4 regions of the Cellvibrio sp. GW822-FHT04B05 genome follow, and region 3 is predicted to be linked to each of the others. Evidence: predicted binding sites of a transcription regulator. Region 3 holds the regulator's gene; each other region holds the start of a gene.

Evidence for each region. The regulator LexA, encoded in region 3, represses DNA repair genes until DNA is damaged. The targets are predictions, from matches to a motif close to ACTGTNTNTANANACAGT.
Region 1: a site for LexA is predicted at 1,361-1,378, ahead of recA (recombinase RecA). Genes of this name have one in related genera too.
Region 2: a site for LexA is predicted at 1,805-1,822, ahead of AC1RJL_RS09785 (putative DNA modification/repair radical SAM protein). Genes of this name have one in related genera too.
Region 4: a site for LexA is predicted at 2,397-2,414, ahead of AC1RJL_RS18650 (VRR-NUC domain-containing protein). Genes of this name have one in related genera too.

What each region holds. Positions count from the first base shown of each region.
Region 1 is NZ_JBXAMU010000002.1:169,428-173,320, reverse strand. Features, by position in the region: gene AC1RJL_RS06375 (RDD family protein) at 1-329, opposite strand, end outside; gene AC1RJL_RS06370 (adenylate/guanylate cyclase domain-containing protein) at 341-1,237, opposite strand; gene recA (recombinase RecA) at 1,492-2,538, shown strand; gene AC1RJL_RS06360 (DUF4136 domain-containing protein) at 2,752-3,327, shown strand; gene AC1RJL_RS06355 (regulatory protein RecX) at 3,347-3,856, shown strand.
Region 2 is NZ_JBXAMU010000002.1:994,779-998,671, reverse strand. Features, by position in the region: gene AC1RJL_RS09805 (rhomboid family intramembrane serine protease) at 1-340, shown strand, start outside; gene AC1RJL_RS09800 (hypothetical protein) at 433-759, opposite strand; gene AC1RJL_RS09795 (DUF6524 family protein) at 780-1,199, opposite strand; gene AC1RJL_RS09790 (GNAT family N-acetyltransferase) at 1,225-1,671, opposite strand; gene AC1RJL_RS09785 (putative DNA modification/repair radical SAM protein) at 1,856-3,097, shown strand; gene AC1RJL_RS09780 (TIGR03915 family putative DNA repair protein) at 3,150-3,893, shown strand, end outside.
Region 3 is NZ_JBXAMU010000005.1:65,618-69,510, forward strand. Features, by position in the region: gene AC1RJL_RS16080 (hypothetical protein) at 1-1,127, shown strand, start outside; gene AC1RJL_RS16085 (hypothetical protein) at 1,201-1,467, shown strand; gene AC1RJL_RS16090 (cell division inhibitor SulA) at 1,606-2,016, opposite strand; gene lexA (transcriptional repressor LexA) at 2,009-2,611, opposite strand; gene fliS (flagellar export chaperone FliS) at 3,037-3,423, shown strand; gene AC1RJL_RS16105 (hypothetical protein) at 3,435-3,713, shown strand; gene fliS (flagellar export chaperone FliS) at 3,875-3,893, shown strand, end outside.
Region 4 is NZ_JBXAMU010000006.1:133,220-137,112, forward strand. Features, by position in the region: gene rnk (nucleoside diphosphate kinase regulator) at 1-351, shown strand, start outside; gene AC1RJL_RS18630 (hypothetical protein) at 405-665, opposite strand; gene AC1RJL_RS18635 (DUF2177 family protein) at 742-1,071, opposite strand; gene AC1RJL_RS18640 (pyridoxamine 5'-phosphate oxidase family protein) at 1,182-1,679, opposite strand; gene AC1RJL_RS18645 (OsmC family protein) at 1,791-2,216, opposite strand; gene AC1RJL_RS18650 (VRR-NUC domain-containing protein) at 2,553-3,893, shown strand, end outside.

The DNA of each region.
Region 1 (3,893 bases), on a different contig from region 3:
CATTGCGTATAGCTTGGGCAATTGAGGTCGTCATTATTGACGACTTTCATTCGCCAGGTTTTCATTCCCAGTGTTTGCCCTGATTTATGCCAAAAATAACAAAAGAAGTAGCCGATCGTTATTATCCAGCCGACAAAAACGACTACACCGAATGCTCCCCAAGTGATGCGTTCTCCTGTTGCAGGCACTCCTTTAATGGCTACGTTAATCCCGGTCATAATTGCACCATATAAAATGCTGATAGCCATGAGTAGCAAGCTGTCGTACACCATCGCTGCAAATCGGCGCAGCAACCCGGGAGTTGAGTATTCGATTGTTGTTGTATCCATGACGGGTAATTTCACACTCTGAAATGCAGCGCCCAAGGCGTAGTGGCGGTAACGATTTGACCAAGGCCAATGAATCCCTGGCCTTGTAAAGGCAATTCTTCCCGGCGCAAATAAATCGGCGCCTGCTCATCAACATATACGTAGGTGCCATTGGTTGAATGATCGACCAATACATATTTGCCGCGACGAAATTCAATGTGGCAGTGTTCACGCGAGGCAAACTCAGTTTCGATCAGCAGTTGTGATTTGTGCGGGTCGCGCCCGATCTGAAAAGGGGTTTGTTCCGGTAACAAGCCGATGGTGCGGTCATTCAACACCAATTCTAATTGAAATTTATCAACGAAACGGGTGACATCGTGAATGGGCATTACCATCGTAGCGCGGTTGTCTTTCCCCGAGTGCTCCCACTCCAGGCGATAGATCAACGTCTTCTCGGTTTCGCCTTTAATGTTGATGCGATCAAACATTTGGCAATCGTGGCGCAAGGTGCTTCCAAGCACATCTACAACGGATTGTGTGAGTACAATCTGATTGGCGCGGGCAATGCGCGCAACACACGCGGCATCGTTAACCCTATCGCCAAAAACATCATTGGTGGTAATTAGTACCTCGCCATAAGCGATTCCGATGCGTATCCCTAAATCCTTGAGGCGAGGTTCTTTAATGCTGCGTTGTTGAATGGCAATGGCGGTTTCGCAGGCCTGATTGACCTCCGTAAAACGCGCCATAATTTCATCGCCGATTGTTTTAACCAGCGTTCCTTCGTGAACAATGGTCAGTGCTGTCATAAAATGCACAGCTTCATCAATAATCGCTTTGGCTTCTTCGTTGCCCACCCGCTTATACAGCGCCGAACTTCCGGAGACGTCGGCAAACATAATGGCTTGGTGTTGGCTGTGTTGGCTCATGTTATCCGATGACGTTCAGGCGGCTTAATGGGGGCACATGATAAGCGCTTTAGCTAAACGTTGAAACATTACTTTTCAGGCTATAGGCACGAGGAATAAGCAACTACTGTATAAATTGCTAGTACTGTTTGCGCATACAGTTTTTTCGTGTATGCTATCACCAACAAAGTGTGGAGTTAGCCTTACCGCATGGCAAAAATAGATAGTTAAAAGATTTCATAAACTGTTTTCATTATTTTATGTTGAGGTGTCAGATGGATGCGAATAAAGAGAAAGCGCTGCAGGCCGCATTAAGCCAAATCGAACGTCAATTTGGTAAGGGTACTGTGATGCGTATGGGCGACAAAGAACAAGTCGCCATTCCTGCAATTTCTACTGGTTCTCTTGGCCTTGATGTCGCTTTGGGAATTGGCGGTCTGCCTAAAGGCCGTATCATCGAAATTTATGGCCCTGAATCTTCCGGTAAAACAACCCTCACTTTGCAAGTGATCGCAGAAGCCCAGCGCGCTGGCGGCACTTGTGCATTTATTGATGCTGAACATGCGCTTGATCCTATTTACGCTTCTAAATTGGGTGTTAATGTTGAAGATTTGATTATTTCCCAGCCGGATACAGGCGAGCAAGCATTGGAGGTAACCGATATGTTGGTGCGCTCCGGTGCTGTTGATGTATTGGTTGTAGATTCGGTGGCGGCTTTGACTCCGCGCGCGGAAATCGAAGGTGAGATGGGGGATCACCACGTAGGTTTGCAGGCTCGTCTGATGTCGCAAGCGTTACGTAAAATTACCGGTAATATCAAAAATGCCAACTGTTTGGTGATCTTCATCAACCAAATTCGGATGAAGATTGGCGTGATGTTTGGTAACCCCGAAACAACAACTGGTGGTAATGCACTTAAATTCTATGCCTCGGTGCGCTTGGATATCCGTCGCATCGGCGCTGTAAAAGAAGGTGAAGAGGTTATCGGTTCTGAAACCCGTGTGAAAGTGGTAAAAAACAAGGTTGCACCTCCTTTCAAGCAAGCTGAGTTCCAAATTCTTTATGGTTCAGGTATTAACCGTATGGGGGAGATTGTCGATTACGGTGTGAAGCTGGGGCTTATTGATAAGGCGGGTGCCTGGTATAGCTACCAAGGGAACAAAATTGGTCAAGGTAAAAACAATGTAATGAAGTTTTTGCAAGAGAATCCGGTTATCTCCAAAGAGTTAGAGCACAAAGTAAGAACGGAACTCCTTGCAACTCCAGCACTCTCACTTAGTCCAGGCGGCAATAATGAAGTGACTGAAGATGCAGAAATCTAGTTACCTTTAAAAGATAAAAAAAGCCTTCGTTATCCTATTGGTAGCGGAGGCTTTTATGGTTAAGCGCAATTGCTTGCATCCGCTAACGCCGCTCACTATGCTGTATGTATTAATGTGAAATGCAGTTTGAATTTCACATAAAATCAAGGGGATGGTAATTAAGTTAAAGTAGTGTCCCTTTAATCAAATTAATGTGAATTGGTGGGGTGGATAATGAAACGGTTTGGTTGGTTTTTGGTTGTGATGAGTGCATTGATATTCTCTGGTTGCACCACCCAGCCGCAGGTAGAGACAGATCATCAGGCAAATTTTGATTTTTCATCGTTGAAGACATTTCAGGTTGCTGAAACAAAGCAGGATGCTAAGGAAAATATTCTGATATCGCCTTTCACATTAAGCCATATTCATTCTGCTTTGGAAGGTGAGCTAACTAAGCGTTATCAGAATGCAGCATCAGGTGCGAAACCAGACTTCATCGTGAACTACCATGTCGTAATTGAAGAAAAAATTGACCCTCGCAGTTATAACGATATCTATGGTTACGGATATTTTGGACGTGCTTATCGCTATCCCTATCCCTCGCCATTCTTTTACGGGCCTGGTGCTGGTTTGCGCGTATACAATCAAGGTAGCCTGATCATTGATATCGTTGATGCTAAAACCGAAAAACCAATTTGGCGTGGCGTTTCCGAAAAACGACTGAGTCGCGGTATGGCTCCCCAACAACAGCGTCAGGTGTTAAGCCAAGCGGTGAGCGAAGTTATCGCCCAATTTCCTCCGGTTAAGTAAGATTGAGATATGATTTTAAATGGCCGCTGATGCGGCCATTTTTATTGGAGTTCAGTTCATGCAGCAAGAGCAGCCCAAACTATCTGATATTCGCTTCAGCGCTATGAGTTTATTGGCCATGCGTGAGCATTCTGCAAAGGAGTTAAAAAATAAGCTGGAGCGCAAATTTGAGAATCCTGAACTCGTTGAAAGCGCAATCGTCGGGCTAATTGAGCAGAATCTACAATCAGATGAACGATTTACCCAAGCGTTTGTAACCATGAGACGGCGGCAGGGTAAAGGACCGCTAGTCATTAAGATGGAATTGCGCGAAAAAGGGGTGCCGGCGGAGTTGATTGCGCAATTTATCGACGATTCGGATGAGCGTTGGTGCGAGCTGGCATATGAGGTCAGGGATAAAAAGTTTCGTGGCTCGGCTCCCTCTGATCAGCGCGAACGAGCGAAACAGATACGCTTTTTACAATCTCGCGGTTTTTCCAGTCATCATATCCAAGCTGTATTTAAGCCCATAACCAATGAAGATTGGTAAAGATAAGCTCCATTTCGTCACCAACTTCCAATTTTTC
Region 2 (3,893 bases), on a different contig from region 3:
TTCCTTGCGGCGCTATTTGTGGAGCAGCTTTTTTATCATCACCATGACCGGTTTATTGGTATGGCTATTTGCTCGTAGTGCATTGCACATAGGGGCAAGCGGCTGGATTTTTGGTTTATGGAGTCTGTTAATCGCAACTGCCTGGTTTGAGCGTCGTCTGCTCAATATTCTTCTGGCGATATTGGTCGCATTCTTTTACGGCGGAATGCTTTACAGCGTCCTACCGACAGATCCACGTATTTCATTTGAATCACATTTATTCGGCGCTATCGCAGGTGTACTGTGCGCGTATGTGCAAACCAGGTTAACACCGGCTATGGCAAAAGATCGCCGCAGTTAATTGATTTTTATTCAGGAATTTTATATATGCATCAGTAAGAGTTGGAAGATTGGTTGGTTGCGACATTAGCAGATTCTAAACCCAACCAAAGCTTATTTCTCATCAAGACTGGCAATAGTTTGCTCCAGGGAGGGCGTCGAAGTTTGCGCTGGGCCCTGATTCAAATGGATCTGCAATTCCAGCGAAGCCACTCCAACATTGACGGTTGAGGTCAATGAAAGTGGCTGGTCTGCTAAAGGACGTTTTTTTAATTCTTCCAGAGCAATCTCCAAAACCCTGTACATCTGTGCTGTGGAAGCCCGCACTGCTTTTTCATTTAAAGTATCAACACCGCTGGTTACAGAAGCAGTGACGGCTTCAATAGTTTCATTCGTTTTTATCAGCGCTTGCGAGCCGAGGTCTTTCATCTTGTCCAGCATATCTCTCTCCAAGAATTAATTTACTTTTGTTCGATTTCATCCACATCCACTTGTCCGCTCATGCGGCGGGTGAAATGGGACCAGCACATGCCTACTGCAAGCAGTGCGGCTAACAATATTTCAATTACCCAGGCGATTGCCGATATATTATCAACCCTGAGGAAGCCCCAATAAATAAACAGCCAAACCAAACAGGCGAAAAGCGCTGCCAACGCGATAATGCCTACCAGTCCAAGTGAATTTAATGTGGCCTTGAGATAAATGCCCCAGCCGATTAGCAGGATAATTCCTGCTATGACTACATAAGGGGTGATATGTTCGAGATCAAAACTGCGGTACAGCCAATGAAAATACGAATAGCCGCTTGGATTGTAACTGAGCAGTACCAGTAAAAGTGCGAAGAGAAATCGTAGTGCAACACCGGAGCTGGTTAGGTTCATAAAGAATTTCCTTTGATGATTTAAATTATTGTGAAAAATAACGGCGATATTTTATAAAGCCAATTTTTGCATCCGGGTCGTAACCCATGGCGGTGTAAAAGTCACGTGCATCGCGATTCTCGCTGCTGGTTTGCAAGATAATTTTGGAACAATCTTGCTCCAGGCAAAAAGCTTCGATGTAGTCCATCATGCTTTTACCGATACCCTCACGCTTGTAATCCGCATTGACCGCCACATTTTCTACCAGTGCAAAAGGCTGGTTGCCGAACATGACATCCTGGCACAGGCAGAGCAGGGCGGTTGCAAGTACATCGCCATCATCATCGCACACTAATAGATGGGTGTGCTCACTCTTGGCTATCGTCGCAATACGCTCCGGTAAAACAGTCGGCGTTGATAACGTATTCAGCTCGCTGTAAAGATTGTTAATGGCGTCGGCATCGGCTGCCTGCGCGCGGCGGATTGTTCGCATAATTCTCTCCTTAATGAGTCCGGCTTTAATGTTCCGGGTTCAGTATTAATCCTGCAGGTTTTATCAAAGCCATTGTTTGCGCGTCAAGCAATGGTTTTTGCATAAGGGGGCGATCTTGCGATATTGTTGCAATACTGTATTTGCATACAGTATTATTGGATGTCTTTTACTTGGCATCGCCACCATGAGTACTATCCTTGAAAAACTCCGCATCCTCTCTGATGCTGCCAAATATGATGCATCCTGCTCTTCCAGTGGGAGTAAGCGGGCGAATACTACCAAGGGGTTGGGGAATGCAGAGGGCATGGGGATTTGCCATAGTTACACTGAGGATGGCCGTTGTGTTTCGTTGTTGAAGATCTTATTTACCAATCATTGCATTTACGATTGTGCTTACTGTGTCAGCCGGCGTAGTAATGATGTCAAACGCGCGGCATTTACGGTCGAAGATGTTGTTGATCTGACGATTAATTTTTATCGTCGCAATTACATTGAAGGCTTGTTTCTCAGTTCGGGAATTTTTAAAAACGCGGATTACACCATGGAGCGCTTGGTGCGGGTAGCGCGGGCATTGCGTACGCAACATAATTTCAATGGCTATATCCATATAAAAGCGATTCCCGGTGCGAGTCCTGAGTTATTGCATGAAGCGGGGTTATATGCCGACAGGCTTAGCGTCAATATTGAAATTCCCTCTGAGGCCAGTTTGCAAAAGGTCGCGCCGGAAAAAAATTATAACGACATTATTACCCCGATGAATTATTTGCGCAGCACAAAAGAAAAATACGTTGATGAAAAGCCGCATATTAAAAATACACCACTGTTTTTACCTGCAGGTCAAAGCACCCAGATGATTGTAGGCGCTTCGCCAGAGAATGACCGACATATCCTGCATTTGGCCGATAGCCTTTATCGAACACAAAAGTTGAAGCGGGTTTACTATTCCGGCTACGTGCCGATTGCAACTGACAATCGCATGCCGGATCTAAAAGCGCCACCGCTGGTTCGTGAAAACCGTATTTATCAAGCAGATTGGTTGCTGCGTTTTTACGGTTTTGCTGTCGATGAGATTGTCGATGATAAACACCCGGATCTTGATCTTGAGATAGATCCCAAACTGGCTTATGCCTTGCGTCATCCGGAAAAATTTCCGGTTGATATCAACCGCGCCGATTATGAAATGGTGTTGCGTGTTCCCGGTATCGGCGTTAAATCGGCGCAGAAAATTGTCAGTTCCCGACGCCATCAACATTTGCATATGGATCATCTGAAAAAAATTGGCGTGGTATTGAAGCGGGCACGCTATTTCATTAGCTGTCCTGGTTTGGTAGTTAAGCCGGGAAATTTTCAGGCAGAAAACATACGCCAGGCAATTATTGCCAGTGACAGGGTGCCAGCCGCTGCGCAGTTAGGTTTGTTTGGGTAGTTGTTTAGGCAATTTTTTAGGTGATTTTTTAGGTGATTTTTTAGGTAGTACCATGGTATTTATTTATGATGGTAGTTATGAGGGTTTGCTCAGCTGCATTTTTGTTATCTTCAAAGAGCGCATAGCTCCGATAGCAATTAGCACAGAAGAGAATCATCAACTTACCTTGCTGGATACGGCCAGGCATATTGCTACCCATGAAGACTGGGCGGCACGTGTGCTTAAAGGAATTGATGAGCGAACCAACGGATCTGCATCTGCGCTAGCCTACAAGATATTTTTATCCGAATTACCGTTGAGTGAAATGTTGGTTTATCAGGTGGTGCAGGCCATTATCCGGCATGGCGACGAGACTATACTGGAAAATTTTGCCAATCCTTTTATTTTAAAAGCGGCCCAGATTGAGAAAATGATTCATCGCGAAGTGCATCGTATGCACGCCTTTGTGCGCTTTCAAAAAAGTCGTGATGGATTTTTTTATGCCGCCATCGATCCGGATTTTAATGTGTTGCCATTAATTGGCGGTCACTTTGAGCGACGCTACGCCAATCAGCATTGGCTAATATTCGATGCCAAGCGCCATTACGGGTTGTACTACAATCAAGAGAAGATGTTATTCGTGAGTCCGGACGATCCTGTATTCGCGATAAGCGCAAGCGCGCTTGAAGATGATTCGTTTCAGGATGAGCGGGAGAGGGAATATCAGGCACTGTGGAAAAATTATTTTCAAGCGGTCAATATTCGTGAGCGAAACAACACCAAATTGCATTTGCGTCACATGCCACGGCGCTATTGG
Region 3 (3,893 bases):
GTGCACTTAAAAGATATTCACAGGCTCACTCGCTACCTTGGTTGGTAATGTCAGAACCATGGTTGCTCGCACCTATTTATATTCCGAAGCCGTGGGGGCAAGAGATTTGGTACACGGGAATTGAAAGCCGCGGTCAGGCTGAGGTGGTTGGTGATGCAGGTAATATACCTTTACCTTGGCTATTGGAACTAATGCCTCGCCGACTCGGATTAAAAGATAGTCATCAGCTAATTTTACTTAAGGTGCTTGATCCTCTAGCCGATGAAATTTATGGCGATCTGTACTTCGAGCTACATCAGGAAAAGCAAGAAGTCTATGTTGTAACCCATATCAACCAACAGGCATGGCCCGAAGGGGTTGGTGCTATCCAATTGGGCTTCTCTGGAGCAAAGCGTCAGCTTTTCAACAACGATAAAGAGTTCAGGCAGGCTTACCTGTCAGCGGTTAAAGAATATGAGCAGGTACGGCGTGCGCTGGATAAAAAGCTGGATGACAAAAAAATCGATGCAGGACTTGATCCCAATGAAGCGGTAGGGACTGCTCAATTAATAAGTTGGATTAACGGGTTATCACAATCTATTGAAAATAAAGAACTATTTTGCAAAGAGGGGGTGTTACGTGGAGCAATGGATAGCTTTATTGCGAAATATCCTCTGGTTGTCGGTGATGTTGTGACCGTTCCCAAATTAGTGCCCCACGCATTACAACATGGGGTTAGGGTAGTCGAGTTCCAGACTCCCGTTTATGAGCGGAAAATTCTAAGCTTTGCCCAGAAGGTTTTGACCCAGGAACATTGGGATACTGAGGATGCGCTTGAACTGGTTGATATGGGCTTTTCCATGCTTCAACCATCCGAGACTCTGGATGTAACAGAGCAGATGAGGGTAGAGCGTATAGTCAATTTTGATGACTTTGAAGTTCAGCGCATTCAGTTGGATGGTGACTATCTATTAACCAGTGATGAGTACGCAATTGTGATAGTGGTACAAGGACATCTGGATTTACATGGCGTTGGCACTGCTGGTGGATACCAGGCTGGGCAAGCGTTATTTATACCGCGAACAGAGCAGGGATGGTTAGTCTACGGCTCAGATTCCTGTATCTTTCTTATTGCTTCACCGCATTAATCCCGGAGTGTAGCAAATAGGTTTTAGATTAATTGGGTGTTAGAATACGCGTCCGTTTCACACTGAGGTACCTATGTCATCTTTCTATGAAATTATTGAGCTGTTGAATGGCGACGTTGCGTTGGCGCGTGCTGACGATGAAAGCAATGAGCCTCTGGTGACAATCCGTTTTTCACAAGAATCGCTGGCTTTCCTGGGGGAAGAAAAGTTTCTGGTCGCTAAAGCAATGATTGAGGCAGGAATGGAAGCTGCAGGTGATATTGCGGACCAACAGGCAGAAGCCATGTTGGACGATTTGGTAGAGGAGTTAAGTGATACTGAGAAGTTGATGCTGCACTAATAGGAAAGGGTATACCGCTTCATAACACAATTGATTCTTTGAATCTACAAAAAACCTACAAACGCTTTCTTTGCCTCCCTGCATTATTCCGATCCTCCAAGCAAGCTTGTCCTGCAAAAATCCTGTAACTAAAAACACTCAGCGAACCCGCAACAATAATCCTTGGCAAGAACCGGTCTTGGCTGCCAGTTCAAGTTGAGCTAGTTCTTTATCGGTCAATTTTCCAGGGCTTGATATCACTGTATGGCTATTGCCAGCCGACAATGCTTCCCAGGTAATCCACAGCAATGTTTGCGGATTTTGGCAGTGAATTACCCGAATATAACGCGTATTAACGCCGTAGGATTCAAGTAGCTCACGGCTGATATTGTGTGGTGCTATCCAGGTAATCCAGCGATCGCTACATGCATTGCTGAGGAAGGCAATCATAGGCAAAAGCAATGCGACTTGTTCGGGTGAATCACTGGTTAGTACCAGCTCGGTTACGCCGCTCGCAGGTTGCTGGCGGGCTGTACTGGTTGGCGGTATTACACGGGCAAGATTAGTCACGACGAATCACTCCTACACTAAGACCTTCAATACTGAATTCCTGATCACGCATATCAACCTGAATCACATCGAACTCGGGATTTTCCGGCCAGAGTTCAACTTGTGGTTTGTTGCTGACTCGCTTGAAGCGTTTTACGGTTACTTCTTCGCCTATACGTGCAACAACAATTTGTCCGTTTCTAACCTGGTCAGTTTTATGAACTGCCAGTAAGTCACCATCAAGAATGCCCGCATCTTTCATGCTCATACCGTGTACACGCAGGAAAAAATCGGCACTGGGAGAGAAAAAGCTTTGGGGAATGTTGCAGTAGTCTTCAATATGCTCTTGCGCGAGTATCGGATTGCCAGCGGCAACGCGACCGATAATAGGAATACCTGATTGCACATCGGGCAGTTTTATTCCGCGAGAAGCACCCGGAATAATTTCGATGGCCCCTTTACGTGCAAGTGCTTTGATATGTTCTTCGGCGGCATTGGCTGACTTAAAGCCGAGAATGCGGGCGATCTCAGCACGCGTCGGCGGATAACCGGTTTCTTCCGCATACTGGCGAATAAGTTGTAGTACCTGTTCCTGGCGCGGCGTTAAGTCAGACATGATGCACTCCTGAATCTGTTTATTTGTACAGTGGTTGTGATTATATACAGTAATTCGGGTTGTGCAATAGTTTTTCAATCTGGTGGTTATTTCACCCTGCCATAGTAGATGCCCTGCAATACCGCATTGGATTGAGTCCGAATCCATAAGGTCAATCCGTCATGCATTCCAGTCCCTCATTTTGCAAACGCAAATATCTGCTGTTGTCCGGCAAGAGGCGATGATTCTGTAACTTGCAGTTTTTAATCCATGAGCAATATAAAACCCTATGCCTGTTGAGGTGTCGGTTATAAGGATAGTTTTTTGCATTATTGCCGGATTCTGGTTAAAGGTTTTTGGGTTTATGCCGTTAGCTTATACGGTCACTGATTATTCAGTATGAGCCGTCAACAGCAATGCAAAATTCAAACAATTTGTGGTGATTTATGAATGCTTATTCTGCCGTACAAAATTATTCCAGCGTAAAAGTTCACTCTGGTGTTGAAACTGCGTCACCTCATCGTTTAATTCAAATGTTGTTTGAAGGTGCATTGGAGCGTATTGCCCAAGCTAAAGGCGCCATGGCGCAAAACCAAATCGCCCGCAAAGGGGAATTGATTAGCAAAGCGGTCGCTATTGTCGGCGGATTGCAAGGCAGTTTGAATGACAATGAAGGTGGCGCGCTCGCAGCCAATCTTGATGGGCTTTATGACTACATCATTCGTCGTTTGACTCAAGCCAACTACGAGAATAATCCAGACTATCTTGACGAATGCGGGCGCTTGCTAGGCGAGATAAAAACCGCTTGGGATGCAATCGGCAATCAGGTGTAGAGAGGGTTATCATGGCAATTTATCTGGTACCAGCACCCGACTATCGTGGCGAGGCTGGTGTAATGGCAATGCGCAATTTGCAGCGTGAGTTGAGCAAGGCGCTGCATGTGGAAGACTGGGAACGCGTCCGCCACCTTGATCGTATTTGCGTGCTGTTAATCGATAAGGTAATCACTGCAAATCGCGATGATAAGTCCACCCTGGTCTGCGCCTTGAGTGAATTAAAAGGTGTGTATGCGGGCTTGATCGCACAATGCCAGCGTGAGGTAACCTTTCTTCAGGCGACCTGATATTGAGTGTTTATGGCTTATTTGGCAGGGGACTTGTGAAAAAAAGTGTTAACGGATACTACTTCATAAGGTTTCTAAAACAACTCTCTTATAGCAAAACTCGCAAAAACGACTTAGCCCTGCTAGCCTTAGTAAACATAACTGCTAGCAGGGGATAGTCCGTGTCTAACTACAATCCAC
Region 4 (3,893 bases), on a different contig from region 3:
CAACGCCTATTGCAATTAATTGAACAAAATGACACACCAGCAGCCGACCTGCTGGATACAGAAATCAGCCGCGCGGATATTGTCAAAGCCAGGGATTTCCCTAACGATGCTGTCACTATGGAATCGGTAGTGACTTTTATTGATCTGGATTCAAACGACGAGAAGACAATCAGCCTGGTTTATCCTGCGAATGCGAATGTCGATGAAATGAAAATATCCATTTTATCACCGGTAGGAAGTGCATTAATTGGCTTAAGAATTGGTGGGGAAATCGATTGGCCGGTACAAGGAAAGGTGCGTCGCTTGAAAGTAGTGACAGTAGTGCAACCTGAAAAACACCTGGTTAATTAAACCAGTTATCTATTCAGGGGTAGAGAGTCAGAAGTAGTGAGGACAATCGTGAATTATGGCCAAGGTGCCGGAGTGACGTTTACATATTGTGCGCCACCTTCTGACGGCTCAGGTTCGGTTTTCTGTGGGTTAATACCGTATGCCACCTTGCGAAAGTTTTCACGCACTTCGGCAAAATCTGCATCGCATAAAGGTGTATCTTTGTTAGGTGAATTTTCAATCACCCATGCGATAAGTTCATTGATTTTACCATTTACCGCCATGGCAAAACTCAATTTTTCCGATGCTTTAGGCATATGAATTACTCCCATCATTAATCACTCCCATAAGTCATTTACCTCACAAATAAATCATTCACTTCCAGAAAATGAATACGCATCAATTCCTGTCTCAATTTGCTACCAAACGTGCAGCCAAAAAACCTGCTATTGCCGCTACCGCAGTCACAACAGCGCCCCATACAATATCGACTGATGTAAGGGATATAGACCAATCCTTGAAGGTAGCCATATTAGTCAAATCGTAACTTGCATAGGCAATTAGCCCCACTAGCAACCCAAGGCTAACTGCAAGTATCCAACTCTGTTCGCGCAGAACAGGACTAATCGCAAAAACCACTAATCCAACCAAATACAAAAGATAAAAAATCACGGCAGGGATCATTTTTACTTGTATGGTCATAAGGTCACCCATCTGCATTTGATAAAAATCTTTTGCCACTACCGTTCGTTGACTAAATATACGCCAATACACAAAATACAATCAGTGCACCCGGATAAGCAGCAACACTACGAAATGCTCTCTTCCCTGATGACTTATCCATTAATATCCTAAAAATGGAACTTCACATGCTCACCTTTGGGCTTGAAATGATTACCGCTAATCTTTGCTTTGGCCATCGCAAAAAGTTGCAACATTTTATTGGTATCAGCATCCCAATATTCAGCAGAATACGTTGAGAATTTGATAAGTGATAAATGCGGATCATTAGGCCCTAACGGAAACCAGGCTTCGACCATTGGGTTCCATAATTGCCTGGCTTTATAAACATCTTTCACCAGCAACGCATCACCAGACATGCTTACATACATATTGTCGGATGGGCTGGAAAAACTGATATTGATTGCGGGCTGGCGATACAAATCTTCTGCGACCTGACTGTCATCAGAGGTAAAAAACCAGAGTGTGCCATCGTCATCAATTGCCTGATGAGTCATTGGGCGACTCAACAAATTATGGTCGGCACTCATCGTTGTCATCATACAAAACTGTATGGGATCAATTTTTTCGCGCAATCTGCTAATTGGGCTTTCAATGAGTTCAAACACTGGAAAATCCCCTATTTATATACAACTGGCATAAACAGCGCTTAATTCGTCCATTTCGCACCTTGGTGGTATCGACAATAGGCAAAATAAAATCCTGTCTCTGTGCGTTATTTAACTTTCAAGCGCAGTAAATAAACTTATTTCCGCATTCAGGACTTTGGAAACCGGACAACTTTTCTTTACTTCGTTGGCGATTTTTTCAAACTCCGCTTTATCAATGCCAGGCACCTTTGCATGTAGATCAAGATGTACTGCTGTAATAGTGAATTCCTTTCCTGATTGTTCCAGCGTCACTTCCGCATTGGTTTGTAATTGCTCAATGGTTAGTTTCATTTCTGTCAAGCGCGCTGCCAATGCCATAGTGAAACAGCCTGCATGCGCTGCACCAATCAACTCTTCAGGGTTAGTGCCCGGGCCATCTTCAAAGCGGGTATTGAAACCATATTGAGCGTTTGAAAGTACCTTACTCTGGGTAGAAATATGGCCTCTGCCCTCTTTTAAAGTACCGGTCCAGACTGCTGCTGCGGTGCGTAACATAATGAATTCTCCCGGTTATAAACTTAAATGCCAGCCACATTCTGAGCTGGTTTCGTTAGTGGTAACCATCGCAATTGCGGTCAAAAATGTCTGTGCGGTAACTAACGCGAATGAGCCCATCATTGATTCCAACTGCCATCACACGAGCCAATACAGAATTAATGGAAGCACGGCTCGATTACTGTATTAACATACAGTATAATTGCATATCCCTGATCATTATCACGAATGGGCGTCAGAGGATTTGCACTACTCGCACTAGCACAACTGAGAGGAGTCTTATTTTAATGTCCAACACGTCCAACATATGACCCGAACATCCGGATTTGCCCTGTAATGAACCAATCTCCAGTCAGTACGCCCGATCTCGCAGCAGATTATTACCTCAGCAATTTCCACTTTTTGGTGAGCTGGGTGTTGCAACGCTACGAAGATTTACTCAGCACCGATGAATGCCATTTTCTGACGTGTTTCCAACAACTGCCACATGCCAGCCAATGCTTATTGGTACGTTTATCCAGCCGCAAAGGCCTATTGTTTCGCCGCGATAAATTGCACTATGCCGAGATAGATTCCATCGAACTGGCAGCGTCAGAACTGATTGCAGTTGGCATGCTAAGCAATAACAAATTACTCAGCATTCATGAAGTGGCCAATGCACTTACCAAAACCGAGTTGCTCAGTGTTTTTGGTGAGTATTTGCCGGGTGCCAAACAGGCACGCAAAGAAGAATTGATTACCCAACTGACTGGGTTATTCCCGGAATCCAAGACTTGGGCTGATTGGACGAGCAATCAATTCGGAGACATTTACCACCTGGATAACCAATCAATTATCAATAACTTGTTGCTGTTATTTTTTGGCAATGCCTATCAAAACCTAACCGAATTCGTATTGCAGGATCTAGGGCTATACCGCTATGAAAATTACACTATTGATCACCAGCACCGTATTTTTAAAGATCGCGCAGAATTGGAGCAATACCAACAATTAATTCAATTGCGCGATGAACTGCAACTCGCCACAGAAATAGAACATTTAACCAGCATTGCCAATCATATTCCCGCGCCGTTGAATCATGCAGGATTGCAGCGGCGTCGGGCGCGTTTGTGTAATCAATTAGCTTATGAATTGGAGCGCACTAACGAACATACACTTGCACTACAACTCTATTGCCAGAGCCATTTGCCGCCCGCGCGCGAACGCCGAATCCGCTTACTGGAAAAACAGGGCGATATTACCGACGCATGGCAGCTGCTTGATGAAATCCTGACTTCACCTTGCGATGAACATGAACTGCAAGTTGCCCAGCGCATGGCGCCGCGCCTTGCTAAAAAAGTGGGTGAAGCTATTATCAAGCGAGCTCCCTCACCGGTTATCGTGCAACAATTAATCCTGCCACAGTCAGTCGATGAAAATAACAATATCCTGCGTGTTGAGGAAGCAGTGAAGCAATTCGCCCACATTGATGAATCGCCCTGCTTTTATGTCGAGAATTTATTGCTGACCGGTTTGTTTGGTTTGTGGTTGTGGCCGGAAATGTTTCGCGGCATTGATGGCGCATTTGCCAATCCGTTTCAGGCAGCGCCGTTGGATTTGTATCAGGAAAATTTTGTTAGCAATCGCCCCGGCATCCAGCAACTGTGGCAATTACTGGATGACAACCAACACCATGAT